One region of the Arthrobacter sp. YC-RL1 genome, then DNA from elsewhere that is predicted to be linked to it. Evidence: riboswitches for the same ligand, from Rfam matches in the RefSeq annotation. Region 1 holds a riboswitch; the other holds the start of a gene.
What was found. A riboswitch is a leader RNA that binds a small molecule or an ion and turns the genes downstream of it on or off. The one in region 1 is predicted to bind glycine.
Positions count from the first base shown of each region.

Region 2: another riboswitch for glycine. It lies ahead of cycA (D-serine/D-alanine/glycine transporter); the one in region 1 lies ahead of gcvP (aminomethyl-transferring glycine dehydrogenase).

Region 1 is NZ_CP013297.1:959,188-966,555, reverse strand. It holds gene gcvP (aminomethyl-transferring glycine dehydrogenase) at 1-2,700, opposite strand, end outside; glycine riboswitch at 2,866-2,963, opposite strand; gene ATC04_RS04475 (SGNH/GDSL hydrolase family protein) at 3,070-3,858, opposite strand; gene ATC04_RS04470 (serine hydrolase domain-containing protein) at 3,869-5,026, opposite strand; gene ATC04_RS04465 (APC family permease) at 5,289-6,731, shown strand; gene ATC04_RS04460 (RNase H family protein) at 6,819-7,368, opposite strand, start outside.
Region 2 is NZ_CP013297.1:604,963-612,330, reverse strand. It holds gene ATC04_RS02785 (FUSC family protein) at 1-992, opposite strand, end outside; gene ATC04_RS02780 (MarR family transcriptional regulator) at 989-1,372, opposite strand; glycine riboswitch at 1,708-1,806, shown strand; gene cycA (D-serine/D-alanine/glycine transporter) at 2,129-3,622, shown strand; gene ATC04_RS02770 (GMC family oxidoreductase) at 3,711-5,240, opposite strand; gene ATC04_RS02765 (dihydrofolate reductase family protein) at 5,472-6,035, shown strand; gene ATC04_RS02760 (amino acid permease) at 6,131-7,368, opposite strand, start outside.

The DNA.
Region 1 (7,368 bases):
GTCCCAACCACTGTTGACCACTGCCGCCACGGTGTGCGGGGCACGGCGCAGCGGGGATTCGGCCAGCTCGTAGACGCCGGCCAGCACTTCTTCCATTTCCTGGCGGATGGTGATCATGGCTTCGATGAAGCGCTCGATCTCTGCCAGGTCCTCCGACTCCGTCGGCTCCACCATCAGGGTGCCGGCGACCGGGAAAGCCAGGGTCGGTGCGTGGAAGCCGAAGTCGATCAGTCGCTTGGCCACGTCTTCTGCGGTGACGCCGGTCTTGGCGGTGACTTCGCGCAGGTCCAGGATGCACTCGTGCGCAACCAGTTCCTTGTTGCCGGTAAACAGGATCGGGAAGTGCTCATTCAGGCGCTTGGCGATGTAGTTCGCGTTCAAGATCGCGTGCTTGGTGGCGCTGGTCAGGCCCTCGCCGCCCATCATCGCGATGTAGGCCCAGGAGATCGGCAGCACACCGGCCGAGCCGAAGGCGGTGGCGACCACTGGCACGCCGTCGCGCTCGGAGTAGGTGCCCGAGGCGTCGCCCGGCAGGAACGGCACCAGGTGCTCGCCCACGCCGATCGGGCCGACGCCCGGACCGCCGCCGCCGTGCGGGATGCAGAAGGTCTTGTGCAGGTTCAGGTGCGAGACGTCGCCGCCGAACTTGCCCGGCTGGGCGAGACCCACCAGGGCGTTCATGTTCGCGCCGTCGATGTAGACCTGTCCCCCGGCGTCGTGGATCTTGCCGCAGACCTCGCGCACGTCGGCGTCGTACACGCCGTGGGTGGACGGGTAGGTGATCATGATCGCGGCCAGCACGTCCTTGTTGGCCTCGATCTTGGCATCCAGGTCGCCGGCGTCGATGGTGCCGTCGGCTGCGGTCTTGACGACCACAACCTTCATGCCGGCCAGCACTGCCGAGGCGGCGTTGGTGCCGTGGGCCGAGGCGGGGATCAGGCAGACGTTGCGCTGCGACTCGCCGCGCGAAGCATGGTAGTCGGAGATCGCCAGCAGGCCTGCGTACTCGCCCTGGGACCCGGCGTTCGGCTGGATGGAGACGCCGGCGTAGCCGGTGATCGCGGTCAGGCGGCCTTCCAGGTCGGTGATCAGCTCGCGCCAGCCGGCGGTCTGCGCTGCCGGGGCGTACGGGTGGATGGAGGCGAACTCAGGCCAGGTGATGGATTCCATCTCGGCGGCCGAGTTCAGCTTCATGGTGCACGAGCCCAGCGGGATCATGGTGCGGTCCAGGGCCAGGTCGCGGTCCGAGAGGCGGCGCAGGTAGCGCATCATCTGGGTCTCGGAGGAGATGGTGTTGAAGATCGGGTGGGTCAGGTAGGCGCTGGTGCGCACCTGGCCCTCGGGGATCTCGAAGCCTTCCGGTGCTGACAGTTCCACGCCGAAGACGCCGGCCAGGGCCTTGACGGTGGCGGAGGTGGTGGTCTCGTCGGTGGAGATGCCGACCTGGGTGCCGGAGACCTTGCGCAGGTTGATGCCTGCATCGTTGGCCTTGGCAATGACTTCCTCGGCGTCCTTGACGGTCACGACCACGGTGTCGAAGAAGGCCTGCGATGCCAGTTCGAAGCCGCCGGCGACCAGGGAGCTGGCCAGCACGCGGGCGTGGTTGTGGGCGCGGGTGGCGATCTGCTTCAGGCCTGCAGGGCCGTGGTAGACGGCGTACATCGAGGCGCAGATGGCCAGCAGCGCCTGGGCGGTGCAGATGTTGGAGGTGGCCTTCTCGCGGCGGATGTGCTGCTCGCGGGTCTGCAGGGCCAGGCGATAGGCGTTGGTGCCGGCGTCGTCGGTGGAGACACCCACCAGGCGGCCCGGCATGGAACGCTCAAGTCCCTTGGCCACGGCCATGTAGGCGGCGTGCGGGCCGCCGAAGAACAGCGGCACGCCGAAGCGCTGGGTGTTGCCGACCGCGATGTCGGCTCCCTGCTCGCCCGGGGCGGCGATCATGGTCAGCGAGAGCAGGTCGGCGATCACGGTGACCATCGCGCCGGCGGCCTTGGCGGCGGCGATGACCTCGGCGTGGTCGGCGATCGAGCCGTCGTTGCCCGGCTGCTGCAGCACGATGCCCGAGATGTCGCCTTCCGGCAAGCCCGCGGACAGGTCGGCGACCTCGACCTCGAAGCCCAGCGCATCGGCACGGCCCTGCACGACCTTGATGGTCTGCGGGAAGATGTTGGAGTCCAGCACGGTCTTGCCGTTGGACTTCTTCTTGTTGGCGCGGCGCATCATCAGCACGGCTTCGGCGGCGGCGGAGGATTCGTCCAGCAGCGAGGCGTTGGCGATCGGCATGCCGGTCAAGTCCATGACCATGGTCTGGAAGTTCAGCAGGGCTTCGAGGCGGCCCTGGGAGATCTCAGGCTGGTACGGGGTGTAGGCGGTGTACCAGGCCGGGTTCTCGACGATGTTGCGGCGGATGACTGCCGGGGTGATGGTGTCGTAGAAACCCTGGCCGATCATCTGGGTCTTCATGACGTTCTTGGAGGCCAGCTCACGCAGGTGGGCCAGTGCCTCGGTCTCGGTCAGTGCATCCGGGATGTCCAGAGCGGCATCTTGGCGGATGTCGGCGGGAACTGCCGTGTCGATCAGCTCGTCCAGGCTGTTGTAGCCAAGGGTCTGGAGCATGGTCTCGACGTCGGACTGACGCGGGCCGATATGGCGGGACACGAATTCGCTGTTCGTGTTAGCAGAAGTCTGCGTGATGGTCATGGTGCAGGTGTCTCCATGGGGATCTGTCTTGGCGCATGCCAAAGGAAGGTCGCTGTCCCTCCCCATCCCTGTTGCACAACCTGAGAGTTTTACGCAGCCGGCCTACCAAACCGGTTGCTTGCACCTTCGGTGAACCGGAACAGGCCGGTTACTTTCCAGAGTTGCCTCTTGATGGCGGTACGGGTGCCTGAGAGTTTCCTGGGGAGGAATTGCTCCTACGGCGCCCGTCCATGGTGTGAACGGGACTCTCCCGCCATCCTTCTATGGCTTCGGTTGCGGGCCAATGACCCACAACACACCTCCCATGGTACCCGCCCCGGGGCCAACTGCAAACAATCTTTCGGCCCCGGAGCCCCTGCATGACGAGCGCTAGCTGCTTTCCGCGCCCAGCCGGATGTAGTCCGGGTATTTTGCGCTCAGGCTGTCCCCCGAGGAAGTGCCTGTCAGGCGGCGTTTGACCCATGGAGCCAGGTATTCCCGGGCCCAGCCGAGGTCCTGGCGCAGCTTCTGACGGGGGGCGTTCACCGCAGCCGCTGGCAGCACCGGAACTTCGATGTCGGAGGACCAATTGCCCTCGGTGACGCCGTGGGTTCCGAGCACGTCCAGCACCTTGGCGGCCATGAGCGTGTGGCCAGCGGTGCCCATGTGCAGGCGGTCCACGGCCCAGTAGCGCACGTCCGAGAATTCGCGCCAACGCCAGTAGTCGGCGACCAGCGTGTTGTAGCGGTCGGCGATCTCGCGCACCTTTTCGTTGTAGATCGCGGTGCGCGGGCGGGTCTTGGAGAACAGCGGCGAGTCGACGGTGTCGAAGCCGGTGAACAGCAGCACGGTGATCCCGGCATCGGCGAAGCGCTTGACCATGCTGTCGTAGCTGCGCATCAGCGCCTCGAGGTCGGCCTTGGGCCGCAGGATGTCGTTGCCGCCGGCGTAGAGGGAGACCACGTCGGGCTTCATGGACAGCGCCTGGTCCATCTGCTGGTTGATCACCTGCCCGATCTTCTTGCCGCGGATCGCGAGGTTCGCGTATTCCCAGTCGCCGCGGGCGCACAGCACCTCGGCCACCCGGTCCGCCCAGCCGCGCACTTGGTTGGGGCGCAGCGGATCGTCGTCGCCAACGCCTTCGGTGAAGGAGTCCCCCATTGCCAGAAACTTTGCCATGCTCTTCCTCCTAGCCCTTGGCCTGCATCATTTTGCCGATAACCACCTGGCGCGCCAGCTGGCTGAGCTGCACGCCCGTGGAAATGCTCTTCTCGCCCTCGTTGCGCGACGGAATGTAGGCGAAGCCGAGCTGGTAGGCCGGATCGGCGAAGGCCAGCGAGGAGTTCGCCCCGTCGTGGCCGTAGGCGAAGATCGAACCATAGTCGTTGCGGGCGGTGGCCTTCATGAATCCCAGGGCAAAGGCCTGGAGCAGCCCGTTGGTGCGGTCGTGCCCGTAGACGAGCTCCGCGGATACCCGGGACCAGGTGTCCTCGCTCAGGAACCCCCGGGCGGCGCCAAGTGAGGGCACCGGGCCGAAGGAGGCCGCGTAGATGGCCGCCAGCGACTGGGCATCGGCGACGCCGCCCATGGAGGCCGGGCCGAGCCTGCGGACCTGCCGGGAGTTGGCCAGCTCGTGCCAGTTGTAGACCGGACCGCTGTCCAGCGCGAACCCGGAGGCCGAGTTGACTGCCAGGCCTGCCGGGGAGAAGGGGTCGAAGAATGCCGGTTCGGCCGGGGCGGCGGGGAGCACGTCACGGTAGCGCGGTTCCAGCGAGTCGTCCTGCCCGATATACGCGTCCACGCCCAGGGGCTTGCGGATGCGTTCCTCGAAGACCTCTTTCAGCTCTTTGCCGGTGACCCGGCGGACCAGTTCCTCCATGAGCACACCCATGGTGATGGCGTGGTAGCCCACGATGTTCTGGCCCAGCGGCCAGATGCTCGGCATGGTGGCGAGGATCTTGGCATATTCCGAGGAGTTCAGCAACACCTGACTGGGCACCCCGCCGGGGACGCCCAGCACTCCGGCCTGGTGGCTGAGCACTTCCCCGACGCTCAGTTTGCCCTTGCCGTGGGTGCCGAATTCGGGCCAGTAGTCGGTGATCGGGGCGACCGGATCGATCAGCCCGTCCTGGACCAGCAGGGCGATGACCAGTGCGCTGAGCCCTTTGGTGCAGGAGAACACGCAGGTGAGCGCATCCCCCGAAAGGTGCTCCCCCACGCTGTGGCTCAACACCAGGGCGCCGCGGTGGTACACGGCCAGCTGCGCCGAGTAGCCGTCCTCCACTGCGGCACGGTCCTGCAGCGCCTGCGCGAGCGGGGCAAAGTCGTCAGTTATGACCGATTCCATCTAAATCCTTCGAAAGCATGTCTCTTTGCAACTAACACTAGTAGCCGCAGCGGAAATTCGCGTTCTCCGGCGAAATCATGCCTGAACCATAAGTTCCTCAAAGAGCCATTCTCAATAAACGGAGGAATAACCTCCGAAAAGGCCGGAACGACAAGCATTTATTGCTGTTAGCATAGTGATCGATTTCGCCCATTGAATAGACGACGACAAAATATGTCGCATTCTTCAGCTCGAATCGAAGATTGGAAAGGCTCATCCGCCTATGACTGCAACCCGAGAAGACTCAACTCCAGGCGGACAACCCGCCGAACTCAAGCGGGTCATCGGCCCCAAACTCCTGATGTTCCTCATCATCGGCGACATCATCGGCGCAGGCATCTTCGCGATCACCGGCAAGGTCGCCGGACAGGTCGGCGGCGCCGCCTGGCTGCCGTTCCTGATCGCCTTCGCCATTGCGACGCTGACCGCCTTCAGCTACATGGAGCTGGTCACCAAGTATCCCCACGCGGCGGGCGCTGCTTTGTATATTCACAAGGCTTTCGGCATCCATTTCGTCACCTTTCTGGTGGCCTTCACGGTGGCCTGCTCCGGCATCACCAGCGCCGCGACCTCGGCCACCCTGGTTGGGCAGAACCTGCTGATCGGCTTCGGCCAATTCATCGAGGGCGTGCCGACCACACCCGAAGCCGGTATGTTCGCCGCCATCGCGATCATCGTGATCCTGGCCCTGATCAACCTGCGCGGCGTCGGGGAATCGGTCAAGTTCAACATGGTGCTCACGGTGATCTCCCTGGGCATCATGGCAGTGATCATCTCCATCGGCATCGGCGCCATCGCCAGCGGCCACGGCGACATCAGCCGACTGGTGGTCTTCGAGGCCCCCGAGGACCGCAGCCTGTTCGCAGCGGTCACCATGGGCACCGCCATCGCGTTCTTCGCGATGGTCGGCTTCGAGGATTCGGTGAATCTGGTCGAGGAAACCAAGAACCCCAACAAGACCTTCCCGCGCATCATGCTCATCAGCCTGGGCATCTGCGCCGTGATCTACATGCTCGTCGCGGTCACCATCATCATGGTGATCCCCACCGGCGACCTGCTGAACCCGAAGAATCCTGACGCGGGCATCCTGCTCGATGTCGTGCGCATCGGCGCCCCGGGCCTGCCGGTGGACGCGATCTTCCCGTTCCTGACGGTCTTCGCCGTGGTCAACACCGCCTTGATGAACATGCTCATGGCCAGCCGCCTGCTCTACGGCATGGCCCGCCAGGGTGTGCTGCCGCAGGTGCTGGGCAAGGTGCATTCCAAGCGTCGCACCCCGACGCTATCGATCATCTTCACCACGCTGCTGGCCATCGCGCTGGTGGTCTACGTGAACCTGGATACCGAAAGCGGGATCGTCGGCTCGCTCGGCGGCACCACCGCCCTGTTGCTGCTGGTGGTCTTCACGATGGTCAATATCGCACTGCTGGTGCTGCGCCGCGACAAGGCGCCGGAGGATTCCTTCCGCGCACCGACGATCATCCCGATCCTCGGCGCCGCCACCAGCGCTTTCCTGATCGGGCCATGGGCCCGCTCGCGCGCGGACTGGGTGCAGTATGAGATTGCGGGGCTGCTGCTGGCCCTTGGCGTCGCGCTCTGGGCGGTCAACTGGCTGGCCAACCGCATCAACTACAAAAAGGGCAACATCTCCTCGGGGCACTTCTAGCAATCCGCCCCGGCAAAACGGCAAAGGCACGAACCGTGCGGGGTTCGTGCCTTCGCCGTTTGGGGCGGGATGCCCATCGCCTTGCGGCTACTGCTGGACGGTTTCCTGGCGGAAGCGCAGCTTCCAGCCGCTCTCGGTGCGCTGCCACCATGAGGAGACCACGAGGATCGGCGAGCCCTCGACCTTCATGCGGTAGGCCAGCAGGGCCAGATCCCTGTCGACCTCGCGGGCGGTGAGCACCTGCACCTCGCCGGTGGCAGGCAGCTGCGCCCCGGCTTCGAGCTGGGTGCGCACCGTGGCGACATCCAGCAGCCCGCCACCGCGGGTGACTTCCTGGTATCCCGGATGCAGGAAATCGCTCAGCTCGGCGAAGCTGGTGCGGATCTGCGGGTCGAGGAAGCCCAGTTCAAGTTCATAGACCGTGGCAGCCGTATCCTGGGCGGACTTGGGAGCGGTTGCTTCAGCGGGGGCGGCAGGGGCTGCGGTGGAAGCTGCCGCGGCAGATGCCGCTCCGGCGGTGTAACCGGGGCCCGGGTCCGGCGCAGTGCCTTGCTGGTGCGCGGTGGCGGCGGCACGGGCACGGTCGTCGGCAGCTTCGTTCAGGTCATGCCCGGCGTGGCCCTTGACCCATTCAAAG
Region 2 (7,368 bases), 350 kb from region 1:
GCCACGCTCAGCGCCGCACCGGTGGCCGCCCCGAGCACCGTCATGGTGACCCGGTCAACCAGCAGCACCATGGGATCCTCGGGGCTGGCGAGGTGCACCATGAGCAGCGCGACCATAGTCATGAAGACCATGCCCACCGCGTAATTGCGCAGGATGACGACCTCGATGCAGAACTGGCCGACCAGCGCCACCGCAAGCAGCACCCAGAGATTGGGTTCGAAGACGAACACGGCCCAGGTCAGCAGCACGCCGATGCAGGTTCCGACGCAGCGTTGCAGGGCCCGGGCAACCCGGCTGTGGACGGTTGCCCCCATCACCCCGGAAATTGCGCCAAGGCTCGCCCAGTACCAGTGGTCTCCCCCAAGAAGATAGGCCACGACACCGGCCAACAAGACGGCGATGCCCATGCGCACGGATTCATGGACCGATTTCTCGGTCGGCGCCCAGGTGGGTTCCGCCTTCAGCGCGGCCGCCAGTCGGCCGCGTCGGGCCGACAGCCCGAGCATGACCAGCAGGCTGAACAATGCGGTGCCCGCACCGACCAGCAGCACCCCGATGAAGCTTTCGCCGCTTGCCGGAACCGAGAGGCAGGCACCGCCGGCGAACACCGCAAAGATCGGTCCCGGCGGAAGCCAGCGCACCCCGCGCGACACCAGATTGGAGCCGAAGGCGATCACGGCCAAGACAAGTGCATCGACGATGAACGGCGTCTGGAGAAAGGAGAACAGCGTGCCCAGCAGCATGGATGCTACCTGCACCGCGCCGCAGCTGAGCTGCTGCCAGAAGCGGACCGCGTAGTTGTCGTAGCGGCCGAAGACTGCGCAGAAGGCGCCGAACCCTGCATACATCGCCCAATCCATCCGTCCCAGGCTGGCGAGGATGAGCAGCGGCACCGCCAGGCAGAACGTGGCCCGGGCCGCGGGCCGCAACGCCGGCATGCGCGGGGCGACGGCAACGCTGTGCTTCCAGATCTGTTGTGCGTGGGCAATCACGGGCGAGCTTCCTCCTCGCTGGCGACTACCAGCTGCAGCAGGCCGCGCAGCTGGTCGCGCTGGGCCGCATCCAGCACGCTGTAGATCTTCTCCTCGCCTTCGCGGGCCGCTTCGACGGCACGGTCCGCAAAACGACGCCCTTCAGCGGTCAGCTCGATGAGCCGGCGGCGGCGATCCGCCGGGTCCACGGTGCGCTGCAGCGTACCGTGCGCTTCCAGCCGGTCGAGGTAGGCGACCATATGGCCGCGGTTGATATTGGCCCGGTCGGCCAGGTCGTTCTGGTACATCGCGCCGGACTCTTCCAGTGCGCTGATGATCGTGAAGTGGTGGCGCGTCAGCCCCTCGGCGTCCATGAGCGCACCGAGCGCCGTGGTACCCACGCGCCCAACCCGGGTCGCCAGATAACTCAAGGAGTTCCATTGGAATTGGGGCGGTTTCTGTTCATTCACCCACCGAGAATATCATTTCACAATGAAATGATTTCATAGCGGGACAGATTGCCTCCCCGAACGCGACCCAGGGGCGGGAACCTGGGGTCTCATATTAAGCGTTGCGCCGTTTCAAACTTTAAGCCACAAGACGGAATTGAAACGCACTTGTCAATAAGGATTTTCGAAAGGACCTTTTGAGGCTTTACGACGATTTTCCGGCAGATTCAATTTGCATCGCTTCACGTTTCCAAGGCATACTGTGATGGCAGTCACCAAACAGCCATTGATGCGTGGCGGGAGAGCCCCGTCCTGAACCAAGGGCGGGCGCCGTAGGAGCAATTCCTCCCCGGGAAACTCTCAGGCCCCCGTACCGCCACGAACAGGCACATCTGGAAAGTAGCGCGATGAAGGTCGCGCTCACCGAAGGAGCAGGCTTCGCCCAGTATTCGGCGCGAAGTGAAAACTCTCAGGTACGCAAACAGATTGGGGAGGAACATCAGAACAGTGCCGCACTCGCGGGCACGCCCATGATGCTCCCCCGTGGTCGCGGCAGGCACTTGCTTTGAGCGCTTGAGCCTTATGCGGCCGAAAACAGGAGAACACCACGATGCGCGTGTTCGAAGGTAGCGCTGTCCGCGGACAGGCCCACCAGCTTGTCCCGGATTGCGTCGGGTGCGGGATCCCCCACTCCCGGAAGGCGCCTGAATGAGCTCAACCAGCTCTGCCCCCAAGCTCGAACGCGGACTCTCCAATCGCCATATCCAGCTCATCGCAATCGGCGGCGCCATCGGCACCGGCCTGTTCATGGGCTCCGGCAAGACCATCGCCGTCGCCGGCCCCTCGGTCATCTTCGTGTACATGATCATCGGCTTCATGCTCTTCTTCGTCATGCGCGCCATGGGCGAGCTGCTGCTGAGCAACCTCAACTACAAGACCTTCGCCGACTTCGCCGGCGACCTGCTCGGCCCCTGGGCCGCCTTCTTCACCGGCTGGACTTACTGGTTCTGCTGGGTTGTCACCGGCATCGCGGATGTCGTGGCCATCGCGCACTACGTCGCCTTCTGGTGGGGCGACCTGCCCCTGTGGATCCCGGGCCTGGCCTGCATCGCCCTGCTGCTGGTGCTGAACCTGAGCACCGTGAAGGCCTTCGGTGAAACCGAATTCTGGTTCGCCCTGGTCAAGATCATCGCCATCGGCGCGCTGATCGTGGTGGGTCTGGCCATGGTCATCACAGGCTTCCAGCACAACGGCATCAGCTCTTCCTTCTCCAACCTCTGGGCACATGGCGGCATGTTCCCGAACGGCGCCATGGGCTTCGTGGCCGGCTTCCAGATCGCCGTGTTCGCCTTCGTGGGCATCGAACTGGTCGGCACCACCGCGGCCGAGACCAAGGACCCGGAGAAGACCCTGCCCAAGGCGATCAACTCGATCCCGCTGCGCATCCTGTTCTTCTACGTCGGCGCGCTGCTGGTGTTGATGATGGTCGAGCCGTGGACGCTGTTCTCCGCCGAGGAATCCCCGTTCGTCGGCATGTTTACCCTGGCCGGGCTGGCCGGCGCCGCGGGCATCATCAACTTCGTGGTGCTCACCTCCGCCACCTCCAGCGCCAACTCGGGCATCTACTCGACCTCGCGCATGCTGCGCGGCCTGGCATTGGAAGGCGACGCCCCGAAGAAGTTCGAGCGGCTCTCCTCCCGCAAGGTGCCGCGCAACGCGCTGATGTTCTCATGCATGTTCCTGCTGGCAGGCGTCGCGCTGCTCTACAGCGGCGACTCGGTGATGGCGGTGTTCACGCTGGTGACCACCATTTCAGCCCTCTGCTTCATGTTCGTCTGGTCGATCATCCTGCTCAGCTACCTGGCTTATCGGGCCCGCCGCCCGCAGCTGCATGACGCCAGCGCCTTCAAGATGCCCGGCGGACGGTTCATGCCGTACGTCGTGCTGGCATTCTTCGTCTTCATCCTGTGGGCGTTGACCACCCAGGCCGACACGCTGGTCGCGCTGATCGCCACCCCGCTCTGGTTCATCGGGCTGGGCATCGGCTACCTAGGGGTCCGCCGCGATCCGAAGCACGAGGCGCTGCGCCTGGCCCACGCCGGCAAGGTCGCCCACGAGCGCCGCGAGGCGGCCGCCTACCGCAGCACCGTGTCAGCCGGCGCAGCCCAGGCCGAGAAGGCCAAGGAAAGCATCGACAGCTAGCGCCTTTGGGCAACCATCGAGGGCCTCGCAACGTCACGGGATGACGGTGCGAGGCCCTTGGCGTCAGCACGGGAGAACAGGCCGGCGGCTACCGGCTCGCGGCCAGGTCTTCCAGCAGGAACTTCGCGCCGAGCTCACCGATCAGCACCGCCGGGGCGTTGGTGTTGCCGGTGGTGATGCGCGGCATAATGGACGCGTCGATGACCCGCAGGCCCTTCAGCCCGTTGAGCTTCAGCCGCGGATCCACCACCGCCTGCGCGTCGACGCCCATACGGCAGGTGCCCACCTGGTGGTGGTAGGTCACCACGTTGTTGCGGATGTAGTCCTCCAGCGCCGCGTCGTCCTGCACCTCGGCGCCCGGATAGACCTCCACCGCTCCCCAGTCCCCAGCCAGCGCCGGCTGCGCCATGATGTCGCGGCACTGCTTGATGGAGAACAGGAACGCGTCCATGTCCCGCCGGTCATCCAGCGCGTTGAGGTCGATGCGCACCGGGTCGTCCAGCGACGGCCCGGACAGCGTCAGCTCGCCGCGGCTGTGAGGGGCAATGATGCCCGAGTGCAGGGTGAATGCCGTGCCTTGAACCGGTTCCATGCCCGGCGAGTACATCGGCACGGAGAAGAAGATCGGCTGGGTGTCGGGCACGTCCAGATCCTCCCGCGACTTGGCGAACAGGTGGGTCTGCGACACCGAGATGCCGGTGCGCGGCGCCGGGATGTCCTTGGCAGTGGTCTGCCCGATCACCGGGGCCAGCAGGTGGTCGTGCAGGTTCTTGCCGACCTGCGGGGCATCCAGCAGCGGAGCGACGCCGGCGGCCTCCAACTCCGCCGAGGGGCCGATGCCCGAACGCAACAGGATCTGCGGGGAGCCCAGCGCGCCGGCGCTGAGCACCACCTCGTCCGCGCGCAGCTCGTGCAGCTGCCCGCCGCTGCGGTAGCGCACGCCCACCGCCGCGCCGTCCTCGACCAGCAGCGAGTGAACCTGTGCGCCGGTGATGATCCGCAGCTTCTCGCGCACCGGCTTCAGGTAGGCCTTCCAAGTGTTGATGCGTTCGCCGTCGACGATGTTCACCTGCTCCTGGGAGACGCCTTCCAGGGATTGGCCGTTGTAGTCCTGGTTGTGCTCGACGCCGGATTGCACTGCGGCCTCGATGATCGACTGGTGGATCTCGTCCAGCGGGTACTTGTCGACCACGGGAAGCAGGCCCGCGCCGCCGCGCAGCTCGCTGGCGCCTCCGGAGAAGTTCTCGATGTCCTTGTAAACCGGCAGGACGTTCTCCCAGGCCCAGTCGGGGCTGCTCACGCTGGCCCAGTGGTCGAAGTCCTGCGGGGCGCAGCGCACCCAGATGGTGGCGTTCAGCGCATGCGAGCCACCCATGACCTTGCCGCGCGGCAGGTGCATCGGCTTGCTGGCGGTGCCGTTCATGGGCGCGGTGTAGTAGTCCCAGTCGTCCTCGCTGTGCCACAGCTCCCCCATGCGCGAGAGGTCGTGGATGGCGGGGTTGGTGTCCTCGTTGCCTGCCTCGAACAGGGTGACGCTGGCTCCGGCGTCCACGAGCCGGCGCGCGACCACCGATCCGGCCGAACCTGCGCCTACGACAATGACGGTTTTGTTCTCCACAATTCCCCTTTTCTCCCGTGCAGGCCAGCGCCGATGTCGGCTCCAGGTGTTGGCCGTGTCACACATATCGAACCTAGTCTGCTACGGATTCGGGATTTAGGGATTGGCCTGCAGCGCACGCGGGTTGGCTTCCAGCGCAGGACGGGTCCCATGCTGGCAGTGCGCTGCAGGCCCTTTCCAGCGCGCCCAGCGGTGCGTACCGTGGAAGCAACTTCGAAAGAGGCGGCGGCAATGCGCAAGGTTACCTATTCAATGTCCATGTCCATGGACAGATTCATCACCGGTCCGGATGGCGGAATCGACTGGAGCGTTCCGGGTGACGACATCTACCAGGCCTCCATCGACGAGGCGAAGAATCTCGGTGTCCAGCTCATGGGGCGCAAGCTCTACGAGGTCATGCTGTACTGGGAGACCGCCGCGGATAACCCGGAAAGCACAAAGCTGGATCTGGACTGGATCGCACTGTGGAACCCTCTGCCCAAGGTCGTGTTCTCCCGCACGCTGAATGAAGTGCAGGGCAACGCCCGGCTGGCCACCAGGTCCCTGGGCGAGGAGATCCAGTCGCTGAAGGCGCAGGGAGGCGACACGGAGATCGCCATCGGCGGGGCGGACCTGGCCGCCCAGGCGGCGCGGCTGGGACTGATCGACGAATACCGGATCAACCTGTTCCCGATAGTGTTGGGCGGCGGGACCCCCTACTTCGCCCCGGGCCTCGCCCGCACCAATCTGGAACTGCTCTGCGCCCAGGAGCTCAGCGGCGGGGTCATGCGTCTGTGCTACGAGGTCAAGCGCTAGGAGCCGCGCACACCCGAGCGCCGGGAACTGCGCATGAAATACGTGCAGGGCGCGTCCGCGAACGGACGCGCCCTGCACGCAGTGCCAGACAAACGCTACTTCTTGCGTCGTGCCCTGACGACTTCGAGCACCTTTTCTTCGGCGTCGACACCAGCGGGGATGCCGCCGGGGACCTTGAAGAAGAACAGCGCGCCCATGGCCCACCAGATCGCGAAGATCAGCCACGGCTGCCAGGTCAGCTGCGCCGGCATGCCGGGCATGTAGAGGCTGAACAGGCCGAAGGTCAGCAGCACCGAGGCCCAGCCGATGACCTCGCCAAAGCGGCCTTCGCCGCCCACGCGCAGCGGGCGGTCCATCTGCGGTTCCCGGCGGCGCAGCAGCAGGAAGGTCACGGACACCAGGAAGTAGGCGATGATGATGCTCGGGGCACCCGAGTCCACCAGCCAGCCCAGCATGCGTTCGCCGAAGAACGGGGCAACCAGCGAGATGCCGCCGATGAACAGCAGCGCATTGTGCGGGGTCTTGTACTTCGGGTGTAGGCGGGCGAACCAGTCGGGCAGCATGCCGGAGCGGGCCAGCGAGAACACGAGACGGGACGCGCCCAGCAGCAGGGAGTTCCAGGAGGTCAGAATGCCCGCGATGCCGCCGGCGATCAGGATCTTGGCCATCAAATCCGAGTTGAACAGCGCGCCGAAGGCGTCGGCGGTGGCGATGTTGGCGTTCGCCAGATCCGCGGCCGGCATCGCCGAGGCGGTGGTCAGCACCACCATGACGTACCACAGGGTCGCCATGATGACAGCAATGACCACGAGCTTGCCGATCTGCCGCGAAGGGATCTTGACCTCTTCAGCGGACTGCGGGATCACGTCGAAGCCGATGAACAGGAACGGCACGGCCATCAGCACCGTGAAGAAGCCCTTCATGCCCGGGGTGAACCATGGCTCCATGTTGGCGGTTTCGCCGCCGGTGACCGAGCCGAAGATCATCAGCAGGCCGATGGCCAGCAGGAAGATCACGGTGAAGGTCTGGACCACGCCGGCCTGCTTCACGCCGCGGATGTTGATCCAGGTGATCAGGATGCCGGCCAGGACGCCGACCAGCGCCCAGGTCAAGTGGACCTCGAAACCTGCAATGGTCCACAGCGGGATCTGGCTCATGCCGGGGAAGATGTATTCAACGGTGCGCGGGAACGCCACGGCTTCGAAGGCCACGATCGTGACATAGCCGCCGGTGATCGCCCAGGAGCCGATGAAGGATGGACGCGGGCCAAGCGCACGCAGGATGAAGTTGTGCTCGCCGCCGGCCTTGGGCATGGAAGCGGTCAGCTCGGCGT